2 regions of the Methylobacterium guangdongense genome follow, and region 2 is predicted to be linked to the other one. Evidence: riboswitches for the same ligand, from Rfam matches in the RefSeq annotation. Region 2 holds a riboswitch; the other holds the start of a gene.
What was found. A riboswitch is a leader RNA that binds a small molecule or an ion and turns the genes downstream of it on or off. The one in region 2 is predicted to bind thiamine pyrophosphate.
Positions count from the first base shown of each region.

Region 1: linked by a shared signal. The riboswitch ahead of thiO (glycine oxidase ThiO) and the one ahead of thiC (phosphomethylpyrimidine synthase ThiC) in region 2 are both predicted to bind thiamine pyrophosphate.

Region 1 is NZ_JBBXMX010000002.1:407,082-413,897, reverse strand. Features, by position in the region: gene rpoD (RNA polymerase sigma factor RpoD) at 1-201, shown strand, start outside; gene AAHG09_RS05810 (adenylate/guanylate cyclase domain-containing protein) at 272-1,531, shown strand; gene AAHG09_RS05805 (glycosyltransferase) at 1,586-2,722, opposite strand; gene AAHG09_RS05800 (TIGR02281 family clan AA aspartic protease) at 3,012-3,521, opposite strand; TPP riboswitch at 3,738-3,866, shown strand; gene thiO (glycine oxidase ThiO) at 3,937-5,157, shown strand; gene thiS (sulfur carrier protein ThiS) at 5,154-5,366, shown strand; gene thiG (thiazole synthase) at 5,369-6,172, shown strand; gene AAHG09_RS05780 (thiamine phosphate synthase) at 6,169-6,816, shown strand, end outside.
Region 2 is NZ_JBBXMX010000001.1:390,309-397,124, reverse strand. Features, by position in the region: gene AAHG09_RS01955 (HD-GYP domain-containing protein) at 1-373, opposite strand, end outside; tRNA gene AAHG09_RS01950 (tRNA-Gly) at 841-915, opposite strand; gene AAHG09_RS01945 (flagellar protein FlaG) at 1,096-1,434, opposite strand; gene AAHG09_RS01940 (TY-Chap domain-containing protein) at 1,638-2,171, shown strand; gene thiC (phosphomethylpyrimidine synthase ThiC) at 2,194-4,080, opposite strand; TPP riboswitch at 4,154-4,259, opposite strand; gene AAHG09_RS01930 (barstar family protein) at 4,523-4,870, opposite strand; gene AAHG09_RS01925 (alpha/beta hydrolase) at 5,070-5,897, shown strand; gene AAHG09_RS01920 (HNH endonuclease family protein) at 5,921-6,295, shown strand; gene AAHG09_RS01915 (acyltransferase family protein) at 6,404-6,816, shown strand, end outside.

The DNA.
Region 1 (6,816 bases), on a different contig from region 2:
CTCGCGTCGTTGACCCCGCGCGAGGAACGCGTGCTGCGTATGCGCTTCGGCATCGGCATGAACACCGACCACACCCTCGAAGAGGTCGGCCAGCAGTTCTCGGTGACCCGCGAGCGCATCCGTCAGATCGAGGCGAAGGCCCTGCGCAAGCTGAAGCACCCCTCACGCAGCCGGAAGCTGAGGAGCTTCCTGGACAACTGAGCCCCCGCCGCGGCACGGGCCGCGGCGCCTGCCCTTCGACCGCGCTGCGGCGCGGGAATACATTGGCGCCATGCTCGAACGCCGCCCGCAAACGCCCGGTCTGCCGACGGCCTTCGCGGACGGCACCGAGGCCGATGATGTGCCCTTCGGCGCGATCCAGCCCTCTGTGGGGATCCGCGACTGGCTGCTCGGCGAGGGCGCGCGGCTGGAAAAGGCCGAGGCGATGCTCGAAGGCCTCGCCGAACGGCTGATCGCCATCGGCGTGCCGGTGGACCGGGCCTCGACGGCGATCGACACTCTGCACTCGGAATATGCCGGCGTGGGCCGGATCTGGACGCGGGACGGCGGCACCACGGTCCGGCTGTTCCCGCACGGTGCCCGCTCCACCGCCGCCTATCTCAACAGCCCGTTCCACACGGTCCACGAGACCGGGGAATGGCTGATCCTCGACCTCGCCGAGACGCCGGACGACGCCTACGCGATCATCCCGGACCTGAAGGCCGGCGGCTACACGGCCTATGTCGTGGCACCGCTATTCTTCACCAACGGCACAAAGAACGGCATCACCTTCGCCACCCGGGCGCCGGAGGGGTTCGGAAACGACGACATCGCGATCCTGCGCTTCGTCATGCCGGCGCTCGCCGCCGTGATGGAGATGCGCGTCCTCAACAAGCAGCTCGACCACGTGCTGCGGCTCTATGTCGGCGACGAGCCCCACCGGGCGATCCTGGCCGGCGACATCCGCCGCGGGCAGGTGACGCGGATCCGCTCGGCGATCCTGTTCGCGGACATGCGCGACTACACCCGCACCTCCGCCGACATGTCGCCCGAGGAGGTGGTGGGGCTGCTCAACGTGTTCTTCGATTGCCTCGTCCCGCCGATCGAGCGGGAGGGCGGCGAGGTGCTGAAATATCTCGGCGACGGCCTGCTGGCGATCTTCCGTGAATCCGGGGACGATCTCGGCGGCGCCGCCAAGGGCGCATTGACGGCGGCCCAGCACGCGCTGGCAGCCCTCGACGAGGCGAATGCGCTCCACCAATTCCCGGTGCCGGTGGCGGCCGGCATCGCGCTCCACCACGGCGAGGCCGCCTACGGCAATGTCGGCTCGGGATCCCGGCTCGACTTCACGGTGATCGGCCGCGACGTGAATCTGGCGAGCCGGCTGGCGCAGCTCAACCGCATCCTGGGCGAGCCGCTGCTGATGTCGAAGCCCTTCGTCGACTTCCTCTGGGGTGATCCGATCCCCCTCGGGGAGCACCCGCTCGACGGATTCCGGGAGCCGATGGCGGTGTTCCGGCCGAAATTTCTGCGTCCGCGCAAACCCGACTGAGCCTGTCCCCGGCGTTGGGCCCGGCCGAGGCCGACCCTGCCTCACAGGTGTAGGCTAGGCCCTCAATCGCTCCCATTCGGGCGTCAAGGGTGAACTGTAGGGGGTGTGCCGCAGGCCCCAGACCGGATCGATCATCTTGTTCGCCACCTCGCGGGCCAAGGTGCTGGCGCGGGAGAAGACGTCCTTCGGGATGTTGCTGCGCCCCAAAATCTTCAAGCAGGCATATCCGCACGCGCCGTACTGGCCGATGTGGTAGGCGTTGACGGCGAACTCATCGAGCAATCCGTAATCGTAGACCCAGGGATTCAACGAGATGCCTTCGCTCGGAAGTTCCAGTTCCAGACCCGCCTCGGCGTAGCGGTAGCCCTCCGCGAACCGCTTGCTCTGCCTGCAGAATCGGCTGGCCCCATGGCGCGCTTCCGCCCGGGCCGGAACGACTCCGATGGCGCGCTCGTAGAGGTGCAGCACCGTGTCGGCGGGCTCGCCCACGCGCTCCGCGTTGACGGCGGCCATGAGCAGATTGAAATAGACTTCCTCGTCCCAACCGCCCAGATCGGCCCGCTTCAGAAAGCAGTCGAAGGCTTTCCGGTACTCGCCGGCCGCATCGAAGGTGATCCCGAGGTACATCGTGTACCGGGCGATCATCATGGGATCGGTCTCGACCGCCAGCGCCTGTTCGAGGATGGCGATATCACGTGCATCCGCGGTCTTGTCGTGGTGGCGCGCGCCGTCCTCGCCCCGGCGCATCGCGAGGGGCAGGATCGGCGTCGTGTCGACGCCGGGGCAGGAGAGAAACTCGTGCAGGACACCCCGATAGCGCCAGTTCTTACGGCTGCTGACGAGCTGGTTGCGCCAGTATCGGGTCTGCCTGTCGATGATCTCGAACCGGTACCCGGGCTCACGCAGCTTGGGCATCGTGAACCCGTCCGGGATGATCAGCGTGTCATCGGCGTCGATGATCAGCACGTAGTCCGCGTGGCGCCGCGCGAGCTTCAGGGCCTCGTTTCGGTTCGTGGCGAAATCGACCCAGGGTCGCTCGACGAGAGAGCCCGGCAGATCGGCCATCGCCGTGCGGATGATGTCCTGGGTCCCGTCCGTGGATCCGGTATCCACGATGATCCAGTGATCGATGATCGGCCGGACCGAGTCCAGGCACCGGCGGATGACGTCGGCCTCATCCTTGACGATCATCGATAGACAGATCGTAGGGCCGGCTTTCTTCGTCATCGCATCGTCCTGAACGGCAAATTTTGTCCGGCCGCAATCGTGTCGGCCCATACCACGACCCGTTGGTCGCGCAAATCCGGGGTTTTACATCATTAAAACATCATTATAGTCGCAAAATAAAGCTTAAATATTTATTATAGCAGAATACTTGACCGGATATGTTGAAAAAATTCAGCGTTCCAACGTGTTGATGTGCGCAGATCAGGGCGAGACTATCGCGGGAGGTCGCACCCATCGATCATCACGCCGGCGCTCAACCCCGGAGCGTCATCGTGCTGCCGGCCACGCCGAACTCGCGCAGGCGCCCGAGGAACGACATTCCCAGCAGGCTGGTCGAGAGGAGCCCCCGCGGGATCACCACGGCTTCCACATCCCGCACCGTGATCGCGCCGATCTGCACGACCGCGATCTTGATCGGTGCGACCCGGACCCGGCCGTTCGCCGTGTTCCAGACGCGCGTGAAATCCGCCGGACCGACCCGGATCCCGATCCGCGCGGCGTCCTCCTCGGAGAAGGCGCAGGCGCTCGCCCCGGTATCGACCATCATCGGCAGCGTGCGGCCGTCGAGCAGAACGCTGACGAAGAAATGGCCGTTGCGGCCCGCCTGAAGCGCCACGCCCGCGGGCGCGCTGGCTGCGAGAACCGGCTCCGCCTGCGGCGCGATGAGCAGGGCGGCCGGAGCCGGTCGCAGACCGTCGCGCAGCTTCTGGATGGCGGTCGCCCCCACGAAGCCCAGCGTGCAGACGAGCAGGATTGTACGCACGCCGATCAAGGTCCGAGTGTGGGGGCTGCCGACGGGGGAATGAGACCCCAGGAGCGTGAAGGGATCGTACACGGCCATCGCCGGGACCAGCCTGAGCTCGCCCGTTCCGCTGAGCTTGGTGTCCAGACCGTGACTGCGATCGGCGACTTTTCCCGCGAACACAGGTCCTCACTCCGAAGCGGGGTTGACCCGCGCCCCCCGGGCGACCAAATCTGTGCCTGTTCCAGGGAGATCCCCGGCAAGGGGCTGAGAAACCGCTGGCACGTCCGTCAGGACCTGCGGCGCGGAAATCCTTCGAACCTGATCCGGCTCATACCGGCGTAGGGATTGGACCGCGGCCGCCCGCAGGGCAGGCCACAGCTTCTCACCGAAGCACACGGCCCGATCTCCACGTTGGCACCCTGTGGAGAGACGCGTGTCCCTGGACCGCCCCCTATCACCGATCGGACAACGCCGCGGCCCCGCGGTGACGATCGCGCAGGCCCATCGTCCTGACACCACCGACATCGCGATCGTCGGCGGAGGGCTGATCGGCCTGTCGATCGCGTGGCGGCTCGCCCGCGCCGGCCGCTCCGTCACCGTGCTGGAACGCGAGACGATCGGTGCGGGGGCGAGCCTCGCGGCCACCGGGATGCTGGCGCCGGCCGCCGAGCACGAGCCGGGCTCCGATCCGTTGCTGCCGCTCGCCCTGGACTCGCTCCGGCGCTGGCCGGCCTTCCGCGATGCGCTTGAGGCCGAGTCTGGCCTGTCGATCGACTACCGGGCGGACGGCACGCTGGTCCTGGCCATCGGCCGCGACGAGGTCGAGCGCCTGCGCTTCCGCTACGATCTCCAGCGCCGCTCCGGGCTCGACGCGACGTGGCTGCCGGGCAGCGAGGTCCGGCGCCTGGAGCCCGGACTGCGTCCCTCGGTCACCGCCGGAATCCAGTGCCCGCTGGATCATCAGGTCGATCCGTGCCGCGTGATGGCCGCCCTGGCGGAGGCCTGCCGGTGCGCCGGCGTCACCCTGGTCGAACGGGCCCCGGTGAGCGCCCTCGACTGGACGGGGGGCCGCGTCACGGGCCTGCGCGTCGGGGAACACCGCATACAGGCCGGGACCGTGATCCTGGCCTCCGGCGCCTGGAGCGGGGAGGGCGGGCTGCTGCCCGACACGCTGGCGCTGCCGGTGCGGCCCCTGAAGGGTCAGTCGCTGGCCCTGCGTACCACCGCCCGGACCGGCACGCTCGCCCGGATGGTCTGGACCGAGCAGGTCCACATGGCTCCGAAGAGCGACGGCCAGCTCATCGTTGGCGCCACCGTGGAGGATTGCGGCTTCCGTCCCGGCGTCACCGCGGGCGGGCTCTACGCGCTGCTCGAAGGCGCGCGCCGGGTGCTGCCCGGGATCGAGGAGATGGAGGTGGCCTCCGTCTGGAGCGGCTACCGGCCGACCTCGGACGACGATGCGCCGATCATCGACACGCTGGCGCCCGGGCTCGTCGCCGCCACCGGCCATCACCGCAACGGCTATCTGCTCGCCCCCGTGACCGCCGATGCGGTGGCCGAACTGGTGATGGACGGTGCGCTGCCGGAGGTGGCGCGTTCCTTCACGCGGGCGCGGTTCGCGCGTCCGGAAGAACCCCGGAGGGCCTCGGCATGAAGCTCTTCATCAACGGCGAACCGCGCGAGCGCGACGCCGAGACCGTCGACGCCCTTTTTCGCCAGGAGGCGGAGGAGGGGGGCATCGAGAGCCCGCAGGGCGTCGCCATCGCGCTGAACGGACGGGTGCTGCGCCGCCGGGACTGGGGCGAGACCCCGGTCGCCGAGGGCGACCGCGTCGAGATCGTCCGCGCCATGCAGGGAGGATGAGCATGGACCAGACCGTAACACCGCTGCGCCCCGAGACGGGGATCGACAGCTTCATGATCGCCGGGGTGAGCCTGTCCTCCCGGCTGTTCATCGGCACCGCCGGCTATCCGACGCAGGCGATCATGCGCGACGCGGTCGCGGCGAGCGGGGCCGAGGTGGTGACCGCCTCGATCCGCCGGGTCTCGCTCCAGGGCCACGGCTCGGACACGGTGACACTGCTGAAGGGCAAGCGCTTCCTGCCGAACACCGCCGGCTGCGAGACCGCCCGCGACGCGATCATGACCGCCGAGCTCGCCCGCGAGGCGCTCGACACCAATTGGATCAAGGTCGAGGTGATCGGCGACCGGGAGACGCTCTACCCGGACGTGACCGAGCTGATCGAGGCCTGCCGCCACCTCGTGGACGACGGCTTCGTGGTCCTGCCCTATTGCAACGACGACCCGATCGTCTGCCAGCGCCTGGAGGATCTCGGCTGCGCCGCCGTGATGCCCATGGGCTCGCTGATCGGCTCCGGGATGGGGGTAGCCAACCCGGCCAATCTCGAACTGATCTGCCGCCGGGCCGGCGTGCCGGTGGTGGTCGATGCCGGGATTGGCACCGCCTCGGATGCGGTGATCGCCATGGAACTCGGCGCCTCCGCCTGCCTGATCAACACGGCGGTCGCCAAGGCCGACGACCCGGTGCGCATGGCCCGCGCCATGGGCCGAGCCGTGGAGGCCGGTCGCGATGCCTATCTGGCCGGGCGGATCCCCCGCCGCGGCCGGGCCGAGCCGTCGAGCCCGCAGCTCGGCCTCGTCGGCTCGTGAGGACGTTGCCGTCGCCGCTCCTGGCGGTGACGGACCGGCACGGCCGCGCGCGGCCGCTTACCGAGACCGTGCAGGCGATCGTGGAGGGCGGCGGGCGCTGGATCTGGTTCCGCGACCGCGACCTGGAGCCGGAGGCGCGGCTTCGCCTCGGTGAGGCTGTGGCTGCGTGCGTGCGGGCGGCAGGCGGATTTCTGACGGTCGGGGGCGATGTCGCCCTGGCCCGGGTGCTCGGCGCCGATGGGCTCCATCTCGGCGGCGGATCGGGCCCGGAGGCGATCGCGGCGGCGCGGGAGGCGCTGGGGGCGGGGGCGCTGATCGGCGTCTCGGCCCACGCGCCGCATGAGGTCGCGCAGGCCGCCAAGGCCGGCGCCGACTACGTGACGCTCAGCCCGATCTTTCCGACGGCGAGCAAGCCGGGCTACGGGCCGGCCCTCGGTCCCGAAGGCATCGTCGCCGCGCGGAGGTTCGGCCTTCCCGTCGTGGGGCTCGGTGGGATCGACCCTGCCCGGATCGCGGAATGCCATGCGGCCGGCGCAGCGGGAGTCGCCGTCATGGGCGGCTTGATGCGGACTGGCGATCCGGCCGCAGCCGCGCAGGCCCTATTGGAGGCCTGGGGGTACCAAGTCTCGTGCGATCCGGATGGT
Region 2 (6,816 bases):
CGCGGAAGCGTTCGGCGAGGCCGGCCTTGAGACCTGTATGGGAGAAGACGAAACCCAGCACCTTCGGCAGGCTATCGCTCACCGTCTTGAAGTCACGTTTGAAGCTGAGATCGTCGGAGAGATAGAGTTCGCAGATGCGCGCGGCGTTGCTGGAGCAACCGAGATCCTTCAGCATCACCGTGTGGTAGAGTTCCCAGAGTTGTGCGTCCGACAGGCCCATCTTTCGGCCGATGTTGAAGCCGATCCAGGTCGCGCGGACGCAATGTCCAACCGGCTGGCCTTCCGTCAGATCGAGCGCGTGGCTCAAGGCGCCGAGCACTTCCGAGAGATGGATTGTCTTTGCTTCCTCTTGCCCGTCCGTCACGATCTGCATCGTTCTTGCCCGGTCTCTTGCCCAACAGGCCACTATAGGCGGCAAGACTGCCCGAAGAAGCTGAGTAAAACGTTGCACGGCCTGACGTTCACGAGCCAGCCCGAAGCGAAGTTTCCAGCATATGCACAAGGTTTGCGGCGGATGCGCCGGCGGGACCGCCCATGCGTCTCAGCCAGTCACGCCGTTTCGGCGCGAAGATCGGGGGGGGGGGAGGTTTGATTCCAATATGTCTTTGGAACCCTCTTCTTGAGACGAAGGGCTCATCAGATCTACGATTCCGCGGACGCTCACGCTCAGGTTGCGATTACGCGGCGCTATGCACGCGGAGCGGGTCGGAAAGTCGCGGGCCGGGCCGGGTTGAACCCCGCCTATCGGGCCGCCGTGAACGGAGCCTGACCAAGTGTCGGGGACTGCCTCGAGGATCCAGCGGACGGCTGTCAGAAAGGCTGACGCCCTTGCGCGTGAGTTGGAGCGGGCGATCGGGATCGAACCGACGACATTCAGCTTGGGAAGCTGACGTTCTACCACTGAACTACGCCCGCCGACATGAGGAGCGTCCGATTCGGCAAAGCGGTTCACCCGCTCGGCCTCAAACCAGAGCCAACATGCGCGGCCATGATCTAGCAGCCTGACCGCGGCGGCGTCAAACGGATCATCCGCGGTTCCCCGCCGGGCAATCCGGACGGGCGCGACTCCGCCGGACCCTGCCGTCACCGACCCAATCAGGCGATGCGCGACACGCTGCCTGTCTGCGATCGGTGGGACTCGCGGGCCGAATCGTAGGCACGGTTTCGGAGGGCCGTCTCGCTGGGCAATTGATCGATCACGGTGCCGGAGGACTTATCGACGACCTGAAAGACGATGGTGCTCGTATCGAGATCCTGGATGTAGCGGGCTTTGCCGTTCGGCGTGCCGATATCGAGCTTCACCGCCGGCTCGAGCGTCGTGGAACGCGTGGCGGCGTCGGACGGCTGTTGCGTCTCGGCCGGAGCGGCTGTGGCGCCGAGGGCGTCCAGGCCCTGCGGTCCCGGCGGGGCCCCCGCCAGCGGGCGGATCTCCATGGCTGATCTCCTGCGATCCTGTGATCGAGGGATTGAGCCGATACGCCGCCTAACCGTTCCTTAACGTTGGGCCTCCGTCCACCGGAGGCCGAGCGGCGATCCGGCATGCGCTGAAGATTCCGTTACCGTGTCGACACGAATGCGTGCTGTCCTCGCGCGTGCGGCACCGAGTCTCGGCGCCCGCGATCGGACGGAAACGCCGGATGCGCCAGTTCTGCGCGGTCCTGATGATCATGACGGTGCCGGTCGCGGCCGCCGCCGATGGCGGCACTGCGGCGAGCCGGAGCCGCTTCATCGCGCGGTACCGGTGTGCGCTGGCGGCGCGCCTGGATGGGATCCATCGCCGTGGCCCGGTCGAAAACGCCCGCGACCGATTCATCGTCATCGCCCTGCGCGGCGAGCCGCAGCGCTACGTTCAGTGCCTCTTCCACGATCGCGACACGCGGATGCTGTGCGAAGCCTCATCCGGTGCTTACGGCCCGACCGGCCAGGGCCGGTTGCATCTGGAGCCATCCGCCCGGGCGGCCCTGCAGGCGCTGGGCTACGCCCAGGCCAACCCGCACGTCAATTTCGCCCGGGAGGTCGAGCTTGGAGATCCGCCGGATGTCAGAATCGCGGCGGACCTGATGCTGGCGGCGCTGCATGACGGCTACGGCGCCCGCCCGGGATCGGCGATCGACGTTCGGGTCCCGCCCGGCGACGATCCGGTGACCGCCTGCGGCACGCCCGAATCCTGAACGGATCGGGCGTGCCGTCATCTCACTCGGCGGCGTCGACGTAGAGCTTCCCGCCCTCGGCCAGGAATTCCTGCGACTTCGCCTTCATGCCGGCCTCGGCCTCGGCCTTCGACATCGCGGGCGCCGCGCCCACGACCTCGCCGGCCTCCTCCATCGCCAGCACCTCGGCGCGCAGATCCTGCGTGATCTTCATCGAGCAGAACTTCGGCCCGCACATCGAGCAGAAATGCGCGACCTTGTGGGCGTCCTTCGGCAGGGTCTCGTCGTGGAAGCGCCGGGCGGTATCCGGATCGAGGCCCAGATTGAACTGGTCCTCCCAGCGGAAGTCGAACCGGGCGCGGCTCAGCGCGTCGTCGCGCAGCTGCGCGGCGGGGTGGCCCTTGGCGAGGTCGGCGGCGTGGGCGGCGATCTTGTAGGTGATGACGCCGGTCTTCACGTCGTCCCGGTCGGGGAGCCCCAGATGCTCCTTCGGGGTGACGTAGCAGAGCATCGCGGTGCCGAACCAGCCGATCATCGCGGCGCCGATGCCCGAGGTGATGTGGTCGTAGCCGGGGGCAATGTCGGTGGTCAGCGGGCCGAGGGTGTAGAACGGCGCCTCGCCGCACTCCTTCAGCTGCTTCTCCATGTTGACCTTGATCTTGTGCATCGGCACGTGGCCGGGGCCCTCGATCATCACCTGGCAGCCCTTGTCCCAGGCGACCTTGGTCAGCTCGCCCAGCGTCTCCAGCTCGCCGAACTGGGCGGCGTCGTTGGCGTCGGCGATCGAGCCGGGGCGCAGGCCGTCGCCCAGGGAGAACGACACGTCGTAGGCCCGCATGATGTCGCAGATCTCGTCGAACCGCTCGTAGAGGAACGATTCCCGGTGCCCGGCGAGGCACCAGCGCGCCATGATCGAGCCGCCGCGCGAGACGATGCCGGTGACGCGCCGGGCGGTCAGCGGCACGTGGGCCAGCCGCACGCCGGCATGGATCGTGAAGTAGTCGATCCCCTGCTCGGCCTGCTCGATCAGCGTGTCCTTGAACACCTCCCAGTCGAGCTTGAGCGGGTCGCCGCCGACCTTCTCCAGCGCTTGGTAGATCGGCACCGTGCCGATCGGGACCGGGCTGTTGCGGATGATCCACGAGCGGATGTTGTGGATGTTGCGCCCGGTCGACAGGTCCATGACCGTATCGGCGCCCCAGCGGATCGACCAGACCAGCTTCTCGACCTCTTCGGCGGCAGACGACGTCACGGCCGAGTTGCCGATATTGGCGTTGATCTTGACCAGGAAGTTCCGGCCGATCGCCATCGGCTCCAGCTCGGTGTGGTTGATGTTGGCCGGGATGATCGCCCGGCCGCGGGCGATCTCGTCGCGGACGAATTCGGGGGTGATGAAGGGCGGCACCGCGGCGCCGAAGCTCTGGCCGTCGGCGAGGGCGGCCTCGGCGCCCTCCAGCATCTGCTCGCGGCAGGCGTTCTCGCGGTGGGCGACGTAGATCATCTCCTCGGTGATGATCCCGGCCCGGGCGAACTCGTACTGCGTGACCATCTGGCCGGGCGCCGCCTTGCGGATGGTCCGCTCGGCGGGGCAGGGGGCCACGAGCTTGTCGCCGGCGAAACCGTTATCCTCGGGCTTCACCGCCCGGGGCTCGACCGCCGTATAGCCGCGGGCCGCGATCCAGGGCTCGCGCACGCCGGTCAGGCCGGCGTTGAGGTCGATGCGCGCGTCGGTCTCGGTGTAGGGGCCCGACGGGTCGTAGACCCGCACCGGCGCCTCCTTCGGGTCGGAGAGGGCGATCTCGCGGTAGGGCACGCGGATGTCCGGCCGTCCGGCCGGGCTCGCATAGACCTTGCGCGATCCGGTGACCGGACCGGTGGTCACGGCCTCGGGGTTGCCTGTCACGTCCTTGGGGCGAACGGGTACGTTCATCGTGGGCCTCTCCTCGTCCTGGAGCGGTCCGGTCCACGCGATGGGTGAGATGAGAGAGCCGGCCGCGAGGCGCGCGACCGCAGGTTCCCGTCCCTCCGCCGGTATGAGCCGGATCAGGTTCAAGGGTCAGGGCCGTATGCCCAATCTCAGCCCCCTGCGGGGCCCCCCTCGGAACGATTCAAGACTCACGGTTGCTGCCGGCTTTGTCAATGCTGCGGGACGACACCGAACGACATCCACGCACGAAGGTCTGGTGGCGTTCGAAGCGGGCCCCGAACGGCATGACCGACGGATCTGGATCTAGGACCAGATTCCGCAACCTGGCTCCAGGAGGGGCTGCCTGCACCCCAGGTCGGTCGACAGATCTTTGTCGGCGCTTCTCGAAAGCGGCTACTCGCCGAATCGGCAATGTAGTCTCGTTTCCGGCTCGGAAATCTAGTCTCTATAGAAAGATGCCAGATACTAAAAGAGACACTACTGGTCGGCTTCCTCTCTCAACCCGTCGATAGTTCACGAAGGCAGTGCAATTCACCAGCGCCCTGTACTGCTCGGGGCACCGAACCGCGAAATTGGAGGCATCGTCGACCTGAAGGGTGAGGAGTTCGCCGGGTTGCACCGTACGGGTCATCGTGCCTGACTGCTGGTCGTCTGCATATGACATGCAATGGATCCACGCATTCATATTCGGATCGTAGTCGTCGGGAAATCCGAACAGGTCAGAGAATACTGTGTGAAAGGAAGACCAATCCGAAATCGATTGGACGGGAATCTGCACGACAACGGTGTTCATTGAAAAGGCGATACGGAGCTCGGATTGAGTCGGCAAGAGGTCGCGCGTCGACCGGGCGGCGGCATCCGTCAAGCGAGGAACTTATTCTGGGTCGGAGAGGCGCAGATCCACTCTGTGCGGTCCTTCGCATGGTCAAGCCGACTCGGTAATGACCCCCGGGATATGTATCTGCGCCCACCACTTGCTCTCGCCGATCCGAATGCGCCTTCTCATCGGTCTCGTGCTTGCGGGGCTCCTCCTCTACGGGCTGGCGCTCGTCGCGCTCGCCCTGGGGCAGCGCCGCTTCCTGTATCCGGGTGCCTATCGGCCATCGCCGCCGGCGGTGGTGCCACCGGGGGTCGAGCGGATCACGATCGCCACCGCGGATGGCGAAACGCTCCACGCCCTCTGGCGGGCGCCACGGCCGGGTTGCGGCATCGTGATCACCTTCCACGGCAACGGCTCCCGCCCGGAGCCGCACGCGGCGCGCTTTTCAGCCAATCCATGGTTCGCGGCCGGCTGGGGCGTTCTGGCCCCGGCCTATCGCGGCTATCCGGGTTCGACCGGACGTCCGAGCGAGGACGGCCTGATCCGAGATGGTCTTGCAGCTTGGGCGGAAGCCCTGGCCCGGGCGCCGGGGGCGCCGATCCTGCTGCACGGCCATTCCCTCGGGGCCGCCGTTGCGGTCGCGGTCGCCGAGCGCTCCGCGGCAATCGGGCTCTACCTGGAGGCGCCGTTCGACTCGATGACCCACACGGTGCGGCTGCATGCCCCGCTGGCACCGTCCTGGCTCCTGCGCGACACCTACCGCTCGGATCTGCGCATCCGCACCGGGATGGCGCCGGTGCTGATCGTCCAGGGCCGCGACGATCCGGTGGTTCCGGCCAAGCTCGCCCTGGCGCTCGCCGCCGCGGCCGGGCCCCGGGCGCGGATCGAGCTGGTGCCGGGCGACCATGTCTCGATCCTGGGCCTCCAGGACCGCGAGGCGCAGGCGCTGTTCGGGGCGCGCGTCGTCGGAAAGTGTGCGGTGACCGGGACGGTGGAATAACCGGCGGATGAGGGAGGTCGTGGGTGGTCGGACGGCGGTCCCGGCGCTGGAGCGCCGATGATCCCGATCAGCCGGGGGTCGCGCCCCGGGTCGATCCGGTCTGCCCGCTCTGCGAGCGGCCGATCCCGCCCCGTGCCCGGTCCAGCCTCCATCACCTGACGCCGAAGCTGAAGGGCGGCACCCATCGCGGCACCGTGCGGCTCCACCAGATCTGCCACTCGGCCATCCACGCCCGCTACAGCGAGGCCGAGATTGCCAAGCGGCTCGCCGACGTGGAGGCGCTGCGGACCGATCCGGAGATCGCCCGGTTTCTCGCCTGGGTCCGCGGCAAGCCCGACGACTTCCACGCCGCGACGCGCATGACCCGCGACCGGCGCACGTCCCGACGCAAGACCTGAGCGGCCAATCTTTACCAAGTATTGGCCACGGCAACAAATCGACCGCCGGTCGAATCTTGCCATCAACCAAACCGGGTCCAGGATCATCGCAGTATCGGGGATGCGATGATGGCTGGGGCAGGGGACGCACGGGATCGACTGGCCTGGGTCGATATCGCCAAGGGGATCTGCATTCTCCTCGTCGTGATGATGCATTCCGTGACGGGCACGGGCGACGCCATGGGGGGCGAAGGCTTTCTCCACCCGGTGGTCGCCTTCGCGAAGCCGTTCCGGATCCCGGACTTCTTCCTGCTGTCGGGCCTGTTCATGGGACGGGTCATCGACCGCGATTGGCGCCTGTTCTCCGACCGGCGCGTCGTCCACTTCGCCTACTTCTATCTGCTGTGGCTGGTGATCCAGTCGGCCGCGAAATACGGGAAGATCGTCGGCGATGGCGGCCCGGCCGCTTTCGCGGCGCACCTCGCGCATAGCCTGATCGAGCCCTATTCCAGCCTGTGGTTCATCTACCTGCTGGCGGTGTT